DNA from 2 places in the Acidovorax sp. Q11 genome. Region 2 is predicted to be linked to the other one. Evidence: predicted binding sites of a transcription regulator. Region 2 holds the regulator's gene; the other holds the start of a gene.
What was found. Region 2 encodes sigma-54, which starts transcription at its own class of promoters, with help from an activator protein. Its sites were predicted from a motif close to TGGCANGNAANCTGCTTT; they were not measured.
Positions count from the first base shown of each region.

Region 1 (4,156 bases), on a different contig from region 2:
CGACAGCGCAGGACCACCCGGGTAGCCCAGGCCCATGAGCTTGGCGGACTTGTCGAACGCCTCGCCAGCCGCATCGTCAATGGTCTCGCCCAGGATCTCGTAGCGGCCCACGCCATCCACACGCATCAGCTGGGTGTGGCCGCCAGAGACGAGCAGGGCCACAAAAGGGAATTCAGGCGGGTCGGCGCTAAGGAAGGGTGACAGCAGGTGCCCTTCGAGGTGGTGCACGCCCAGCACCGGCTTGTTCAGCGCCGCACCCAGCGCACAAGCCACGCCCGCACCCACCAGCAGCGCACCCGCCAGGCCCGGCCCGCGCGTGTAGGCCACCACATCCACATCGGCCAGCGTCTGGCCGGACTCGGCGAGCACCTCTTTGGCCAGCGGCAGCACACGTCGGATGTGGTCACGGCTGGCCAGCTCGGGCACCACGCCGCCATAGGCCTGGTGCATCTCGATCTGGCTGTGCAGCGCATGGGACAGCAGGATAGGCACGGCAATGCCCGTGGAACGGACCAATGCCACGCCGGTTTCGTCGCACGAAGATTCAATACCCAGGATCAACAAACTCATGCCCCGAGTGTAAAACCCGGCTCCATGCAGGGCCGGATGGAAAAACCCCTGCGGGCAGTCACCAGCAGGGGTTGCGCGGATTGAGGGGGCCCGACGACCCGGCGGCTTGCCTACCAGCGGTCCGACCGCATGCGCAGTTCCCACGCCCCGGCGCGCAGTTCATACACACCCACGGCGCCGTAGCGCTGCTCGCCCTTGTCGTCCCAGGTCATGGTGCCGATCACGGGCGCGTAGCCGTTGATGCTGTGCATGGCCTTGGTGATGTCCTTGGGGGCGGCCGACTTGGCTTTCTGGATGGCGGCCGAGAGGACGTAGGTGCTGTCGTAGCTGTAGTGGCCGCCGTAGGCCGGGGGCTTTTTGTAGGCGGCGATGTATTTCTCCAGGAAGGGCTTGCCGGTGGAGAACTCCTTGGCTTCCAGCACGGGCGAAGTGGCGTAGATGCCCTGCACGATGCCGCCGCCCTTGGTCATGTCGGTGGTCTTGATGGTGTCGCCGCCCAGCAGGCTGACCTTGGTGTGGTCCACCTTACGCAGTGCTTCGAGCAGGGCCAGGGCCTGGAAGTCGTTGAGGGTGGAGACGATCACGTCCACCTTGGCGGCCTTGAGTTCGCCTGCCAGTTCGTCAAACGCCACGGTCTTGTCGTCGAACGATTTGCGCACCACCACTTCTTTCTTCTCGACCTTGAGCTGCTCGGCGGCGCCGTCGGCCAGGCCCTTGCCGTAGGGGGTGCCGTCGTCCAGCGCGGCATAGCGTGCGGCGCCCAGCTGGGTGGCGGCAAACGAGCCGATGGCGCGGGCCTGCAGGGTGTCGTTGCCCACCATGCGGAAGGTGGTGGAAAAGCCCAGCTGGGTGAATTTGGGGTTGGTGGAGATGGCGATCTGCGCGATGTCCTTGGCGGCGTAGATGGGCGCGGTCTCGATGCTCACGCCCGAGTTCAGGTGCCCGATCACGGCCACCACACCGGCATCCACCAGCTGCTGGGCCACGGCCTTGCCGGTGGCGGCGTCGGCCTTGTCGTCCACCGACACCACCTCCAGCGTCACGCGCTTGCCGTCCACCGTGTAGCCGGACTTGTTGAGTTCATCCACCGCCAGGGTCACGCCGTTGAGCAGGTCCTGTCCCAGCGCGCCCAGCGGGCCGCTCAGGGGTTGCGCCACACCAATTTTGATGGTGTCCGGCACCTTGCCGCATCCGGTCAGGAGTGCGGCAGTCGCCACTGCGGTCAGGGCCAGGCTGGCCGAGAAGCGGCGCCGGTTGAAGTGCTTGTTCATGCAAAAAACTCCATATCTGAATGTCGAAGTGACCGGATGTATATGCGAGGCCACCCGGAGGCGCTATCGGGTATGCCCTCCCGCAGCATCCTTTATTAGCAACTTTCAGGCCCCGCAAGGGGGTGCCGCTGCTTTTTTGGGGGCTGATTAAGGGCTCCCGCCCTGCCCTGACCGCCCTCATGCCAGCGCCGATGGCCCCCATGCACCGCTTCGGCGCACCCAAATACGGCGTGAAAATTGCTTATGCTCGGGTCTATGAATGAGGCCTTGCGCATCGTGGTGGTCGCCCCGGATCTGGCGATCGCCGACCCACACGACGAACACGCCGTCCTGCAGGCGGAGCGGTCGCGTGCGCTGCGCATCGGGTTGCTGGAAAACAACTTCAACTTGGTGGCCACGCTGCCCGCCGATGTGTTCCTGAGCGAGCGCATCGCCCAGCTGCAGCCCGACCTGATCATCGTGGACGCCGAAAGCGAGGCCCGCGACGCGCTCGAACATGTGGTGATGGCCACGCGCGACGAGCGCCGCCCCATCGTGATGTTCACCAACGACGAGGACACCTCGCACGTGAAGGACGCGGTGGCGGCGGGCGTGTCGGCCTACATCGTGGCGGGCTTGGCGCCCCAGCGCATCCGCCCCATTCTGGACGTGGCCATGGCGCGGTTTCAGCACGAACAGGCCCTGCGCGCCGAACTGGCCGACGCCAAGACCGAACTGAAAGACCGTAAGACCATCGACCGTGCCAAGGGCCTGCTGATGCAGCGCCAGGGCCTGACCGAACAGGCCGCCTACGAAAAGCTGCGCAAGACGGCCATGGACAAGGGCCTCAAGCTCGTGGATGTGGCGCAGCGCATGCTGGACGTGATGGACTTGCTGGGCTAGTGGCATCCCCCTGAGGCGCTGCGCGCCTTCCCCCTTCTCTCGAATCGCTGGCGCGATTCGAGAGAAGGGGGACGATGCCCTCGCTGCGGGGCGGACCTTGGCTTGCATCCCTCGCCTGGGCCGCGCCCAGTTCAACCGAGGTCTCCCACATGGTGCGCCGCACAAACGCAGTGCAGCCCGGCCCGCATGCACCAGCCCTGGCCATTTCAAGCAAAAAAAGGCCGTTTGCGCCTGTCCATCTTGCCCAAGCAGCTATCAAAAGCATAGTAATGGCGGCGCCAAACTGGCGCAAAACAGGCTGGCACGCTGCTTGCATTAACCCTGGCAAGACCAAAGAAGGTCCCACCCTGACAGCACCGGCCCAATGGCGGGCCAGTGCTGACACAAGGCCCCCCAATGGGCTTTGCCATGGACAAAGGCGTCCCTCTCCGAGCCCGTTTGCGCATGCAACCCGGCCAGGGGAGGACGCCTTTTTTGTTTTCTAACGCACCGAGGAACCGCCCCATGACCGATCTGTTGAAAACCAGCCTCAACCGCCGCACCGTGCTGCAGGCAGCTACCGTGGGCGCCGTGGGCGTGAGCCCCGCCCTGCGCGCCCTGGTGCATGCCCAGGGCTCGGACGCCCCCGAGAAGAAGGAAGTGAAGATCGGCTTCATCCCGCTGACCGACTGCGCCAGCGTGGTGATGGCCTCGGTGCTCGGCATCGACAAGAAGTACGGCGTGACCATCATCCCCACCAAGGAAGCATCGTGGGCCGGTGTGCGCGACAAGCTGGTGAATGGTGAACTCGACTTTGCCCACGTGCTGTATGGCCTGGTCTACGGCGTGCACCTGGGCCTGGCCGGCCCCAAGAAGGACATGGCCGTGCTGATGAACCTGAACCACAACGGCCAGGCCATCACGCTGTCGAAAAAGCTCGCCGAAAAAGGCGCCGTCAACGGCGCAGGCCTGGCCAAGCTCATGGCCAGCGAGAAGCGCGAATACACCTTTGCCCAGACCTTCCCCACGGGCACCCACGCCATGTGGCTCTACTACTGGCTGGCCGCACATGGCATCAACCCCATGAAGGACGCCAAGGTCATCACCGTGCCGCCACCCCAGATGGTGGCCAACATGCGCGTGGGCAACATGGATGGCTTCTGCGTGGGCGAGCCCTGGAACCACCGCGCCATCATGGATGGCATCGGGGTGACCGCCACCACCACGCAGGACATCTGGAAGGACCACCCCGAAAAGGTGCTGGGCACCACCTCCGAATTTGTGCAGAAGTACCCCAACACGGCCCGCGCCGTGACGGCCGCCATCCTCGAAGCCAGCAAGTGGATCGACGATGGCCTGGCCAACAAGAACAAGATGGCCGAGACCATTGCCGGCAAGGCCTATGTGAACACCGGCGTGGACGCCATCAACCAGCGCATCCTGGGCCGCTACCA
Region 1 covers NZ_JBUDZG010000027.1:30,018-34,173, reverse strand. Annotated here, with positions in the region: gene tsaD (tRNA (adenosine(37)-N6)-threonylcarbamoyltransferase complex transferase subunit TsaD) at 1-570, opposite strand, end outside; gene ACYZGB_RS18040 (branched-chain amino acid ABC transporter substrate-binding protein) at 681-1,841, opposite strand; gene ACYZGB_RS18035 (ANTAR domain-containing response regulator) at 2,097-2,723, shown strand; gene ACYZGB_RS18030 (CmpA/NrtA family ABC transporter substrate-binding protein) at 3,228-4,156, shown strand, end outside.
Region 1: a site for sigma-54 is predicted at 2,068-2,085, ahead of ACYZGB_RS18035 (ANTAR domain-containing response regulator). Genes of this name have one in related genera too.

Region 2 (4,156 bases):
ACGATGGACAGGCCGCCCACATCCGCCTCGGGGTAGCCCAGCGACTGGAAGAAACGCACGCGCGCTTCGGACACCAGGCTGAGCAGCTGCGCGTTGTCCAGGTGCCCGCCCTGGTTCACGTGGCTGATGTAGATCTGCAGCTCGGTGGCAAAGCCGAAGTGCGGGGGGAGGTCAAAAACAATGCGGGCCATGGTGGCGGACAGGGGTAGGAAAAAAGGAAGCGGAGAGCACTAGCCTGCGCGGGGAGTGGTGCGCGGCGTGTGCCGCAGGGTGCCTGCAGGGCCACCGGTGGTGGGGCGGCTCAGCACGCCAAGACGCCATGGGTCGCAATGCGGGTTGGTGGCATAAGGACCTTGCAGGCCCCATGCCCCTTGTCTCGTATGCTCTCGGGCAGCGGATTTTACCGGAGCCCCCCATGCGCCCTTTTTATCGGACCCTGCTGACCGTGCTGGTGCTGGCCGCCACGCCCTGGGGCGCAGGCGCCCAGACGCTGTACAAATCGGTGGGCGCAGACGGCAGGGTCGTGTACAGCGACAAGCCCCCTGTGACAGGTGCCGTGGAAAAGACGATGAAGCTGGAGAACCTGCCGGTGAGTGTGGTGCCGGGCGCATCGCCCGCGCCCCAGGCGGCAGCCGCCCCCGACGCGCCGCCAGCCGCAGCCCCCAGGGGCGATGTGGTGCTTTACATGGCGACCTGGTGCGGCTACTGCAAGGCGGCCAAATCCTATCTGGCGGGCAAAGGCATCGCGTATCGGGAGCTGGACATCGACACGCCTTCTGGCAAGGCGGCGTTCAAGCAGCTGGGCGCCAGGGGCGTGCCGGTCTTGCTGACCAACGGCCAGAAGATCGCCGGGTTCACACCCCAGGCGTATGACGCGGTGTTCATGGCACGCAAGTAACCTGGCGGCGGGCGTTCAAGCAGCCCTCGCGCCCTTCAACGCGTTGAGCGCTACAGCGCCTTGCGCAAATTGGCGGGCGCAATCTTGAGCGCCTCGCGGTATTTGGCCACCGTGCGGCGTGCGCATTCAATGCCCTGCTCCTTGAGCATCTCGGCGATCTGGCTGTCCGACAGCGGCTTGGTGGGGCTTTCGGCCGACACGAACTGCTTGATCAGTGCGCGCACGGCCGTGCTGGACGCATTGCCACCGGTTTCCGTGCCCAGGCCAGAGCCAAAGAAGTACTTCAGCTCGTAGGTGCCGATGGGCGTGGCCATGTACTTGGCCGTGGTCACGCGGCTGATGGTGGACTCGTGCAGGCCCAGTTCGTCGGCGATGTCGCGCAGCACCAGGGGGCGCATGGCGAGTTCGCCGTGGGTGAAGAAGTTCTTCTGCCGCTCGACGATGGCGCGCGAAACGCGCAGGATGGTGTCAAAGCGCTGCTGGATGTTCTTGATGAACCAGCGCGCCTCCTGCAGCCGCTGCTGCATGCCCTGGTGGCCCTCGCCGCCCTTGTGGCCGCGCAGCGCGCCGGCGTAGATGTCGTGCACACGCAGGCGGGGCATCACGTCGGGGTTGAGCTGCACGATGAAGTTGTGCTGGCCGTCCCGCCCGTTGGCGCGACCAGCTTTGCGCACGATGACGTCGGGGATGATGATGTTGCGCTCTACATCGACGAACTTGCGGCCGGGGCGAGGCTCCAGGCGGGCGATCAGCGCCATGGCGGCGCGGGTGCGCTCTTCGCCGTCGCCACACAGCTGGGTCAAGCGGCGGATGTCGCGGCGGGCCAGCATCTCCAGCGGCTGCTGGCAGATGGTGAGCGCCGTCTGCACGGTGTCGGGGTCGGCCTCTTCGTCGGCGTCCAGCGCCTTGAGCTGCAGCGTGAGGCATTCGGCCAGGTTGCGCGCGCCCACGCCCGTGGGCTCCAGGCTTTGCAGCAGGCGCAGCGCCACGGTAAAGCGGTGCACCAGCTCCTCGATCTGCTCCAGGTCGTCCAGCCCGGCCAGTGCGATGGCGAGTTCTTCGAGCGGCTCTTCGAGGTAACCGTCGTCGTTCAGGGATTCGATCAGGAAGCGCAGCGCGGCGCAGTCCACCTCGGACAGGCGCAGCGACAGGGCCTGGCGGTGCAAAAAGGCGGTGAGCGATTCGTGCGAGCGGGCCAGTTCGGTGGCGTCGGCGTCGTCGCCCTCCGCATCGTTGCGGGTGCGGGCCGGGGCGTCGCCACCCCACTCGGCGTCGTTGGGCGCCATCTCTACCGTGCCGTCGCCGCTCCAGTCGGGTTCGTCGGCGCCAGGGCCTGGCGATTCGGCATCATTTTGGCCCTCTGCGCCCGCTGTGCTTGCACTTGCAGCTCCTGAAAATATAGCATCTTCAGCGCTGTATTCGTCGGCTTGCGCGGGGGTGTCGGCGGCTTCCAGGCCAAACTCCTCGCGCGGCGCCTCTTCGGCCGTGCATTCGAGGAACGGGTTCTCGTCGAGCATCTGCTCGACTTCCTGCGAGAGTTCGAGTGTGGACAACTGCAGCAGCCGGATGGACTGCTGCAGCTGGGGGGTCAATGCAAGGTGCTGCGAGACGCGCAGCGACAGGCCAGGCTTCATCACATGCGGAAATGTTCGCCCAGGTACACCCGGCGCACTTCGGCGTTGTCCACGATCTCGGACGGCGTGCCCTGCGCCAGCACACGGCCGTCGCTGATGATGAAGGCGTGGTCGCAGATGCCCAGGGTCTCGCGCACGTTGTGGTCGGTGATGAGCACGCCAATGCCGCGCGCCTTGAGGAAACCGATGATGCGCTGGATCTCGATCACGGCGATGGGGTCGATGCCGGCAAAGGGCTCGTCCAGCAGGATGAAGCGCGGCTGTGTGGCCAGGGCGCGGGCGATCTCCACCCGGCGGCGCTCGCCACCGGACAGGGCCATCGCGGGCGAGGCGCGCAGGTGCTGCACGCGCAGCTCTTCCAGCAAGGCCGTCAGGCGCTCCTCGATGGCGTCGCGCGAGAGCGGCTGGCCGTCATCGCCACGCTGCAGCTCCAGCACGGCGCGCACGTTTTCTTCGACCGTGAGCTTGCGAAAAATCGAGGCTTCCTGCGGCAGATACGACAGCCCCAGGCGCGAGCGGCGGTGAATGGGCATGTGGGCCACCGAATGGCCGTCGATGCGGATGTCGCCCGCATCGCTGCGCACCAGGCCCACGATCATGTAGAACGAGGTGGTCTTGCCCGCGCCGTTGGGGCCGAGCAGCCCCACGACCTCGCCTTTTTGCACGACCAGCGACACGTCCTTGACGACCTTGCGGCTGCCGTACGACTTGGCCAGGTGCTGCACCTCCAGGCGGCTGCCGGCCTGGGTGTCAGGGCCGGGATGGACGGGCACTGCGCTCACTTGGAGCCGCCGCCAAGGCTGTTGCTGGGGCGCAGCACGGGTGCGGCGCCGGGGGCGGCCGGCGCAGGCGCTGCAGCACCAGCGGGCGGGTCCTTGGGCGCCAGCACCGCGCGCACGCGGTTGCCGGGGGCCGGGGCATCGCCTGCCGCATTGGTGGCGGGGGCGCGCTGGCCGTCCACGGTGAACACGTCGGTGAGGTTGTTGTAGACGATCACGGCACCCGTGATCTCGTCGCTGAGCGCAGCGCCCCGGTAGCGGCGCAGCTCGGCGCGGGTGATGAAACGCACGTTATCGGCCTTGCCGTCGTACTCGATGACTTCGCTTTCGCCTTCGATGTACTCGTCGGGCGCGCCGGGCAAGGTGTCGCGCTTTTGGCGGAAGAAGGCGCGTTTGCCTGCTTCGGCTGTGACCACACCAAACTGGTAGCCATCGGCATCCTGGCGCACATCCAGCCGCGCGCCGCGCAGCACGATGGTGCCCTTGGTCATGACCACGCGCCCCGAGAACACGCTGGTCTGCTTGAGTTCATCGTGGCGCAACGCGTCGGCCTCGATGTTCATGGGCTTGGCGCGGTCGGCTTTTTCAGCGTGGGCCACGCCATGAAGGCAGGCCAGGGCCGCGAGCAGGAGGGTCGGAAGGAGGCGGTGGTTCATAGGGCACGAATCTTGCAGTTCATTGTAGCCATCCCCACGCGCCCTCCATGAAGAAAGCCCGCATCAGCGGGCTTTCTTCATCGGGTATCCAGGGCCTTTGGCGCTAAGGAGCTTGTGCCCAGGGCAGCCCGGGGCTTACTTTTGCTTGACCAGCGCTTCCACGACCTGGAGCACGTTCTGCATGTTGCC
Region 2 covers NZ_JBUDZG010000007.1:174,479-178,634, forward strand. Annotated here, with positions in the region: gene ACYZGB_RS08840 (acyl-CoA thioesterase) at 1-191, opposite strand, end outside; gene ACYZGB_RS08845 (glutaredoxin domain-containing protein) at 416-898, shown strand; gene ACYZGB_RS08850 (RNA polymerase factor sigma-54) at 949-2,532, opposite strand; gene lptB (LPS export ABC transporter ATP-binding protein) at 2,532-3,314, opposite strand; gene lptA (lipopolysaccharide transport periplasmic protein LptA) at 3,311-3,967, opposite strand; gene ACYZGB_RS08865 (thiol:disulfide interchange protein DsbA/DsbL) at 4,103-4,156, opposite strand, start outside.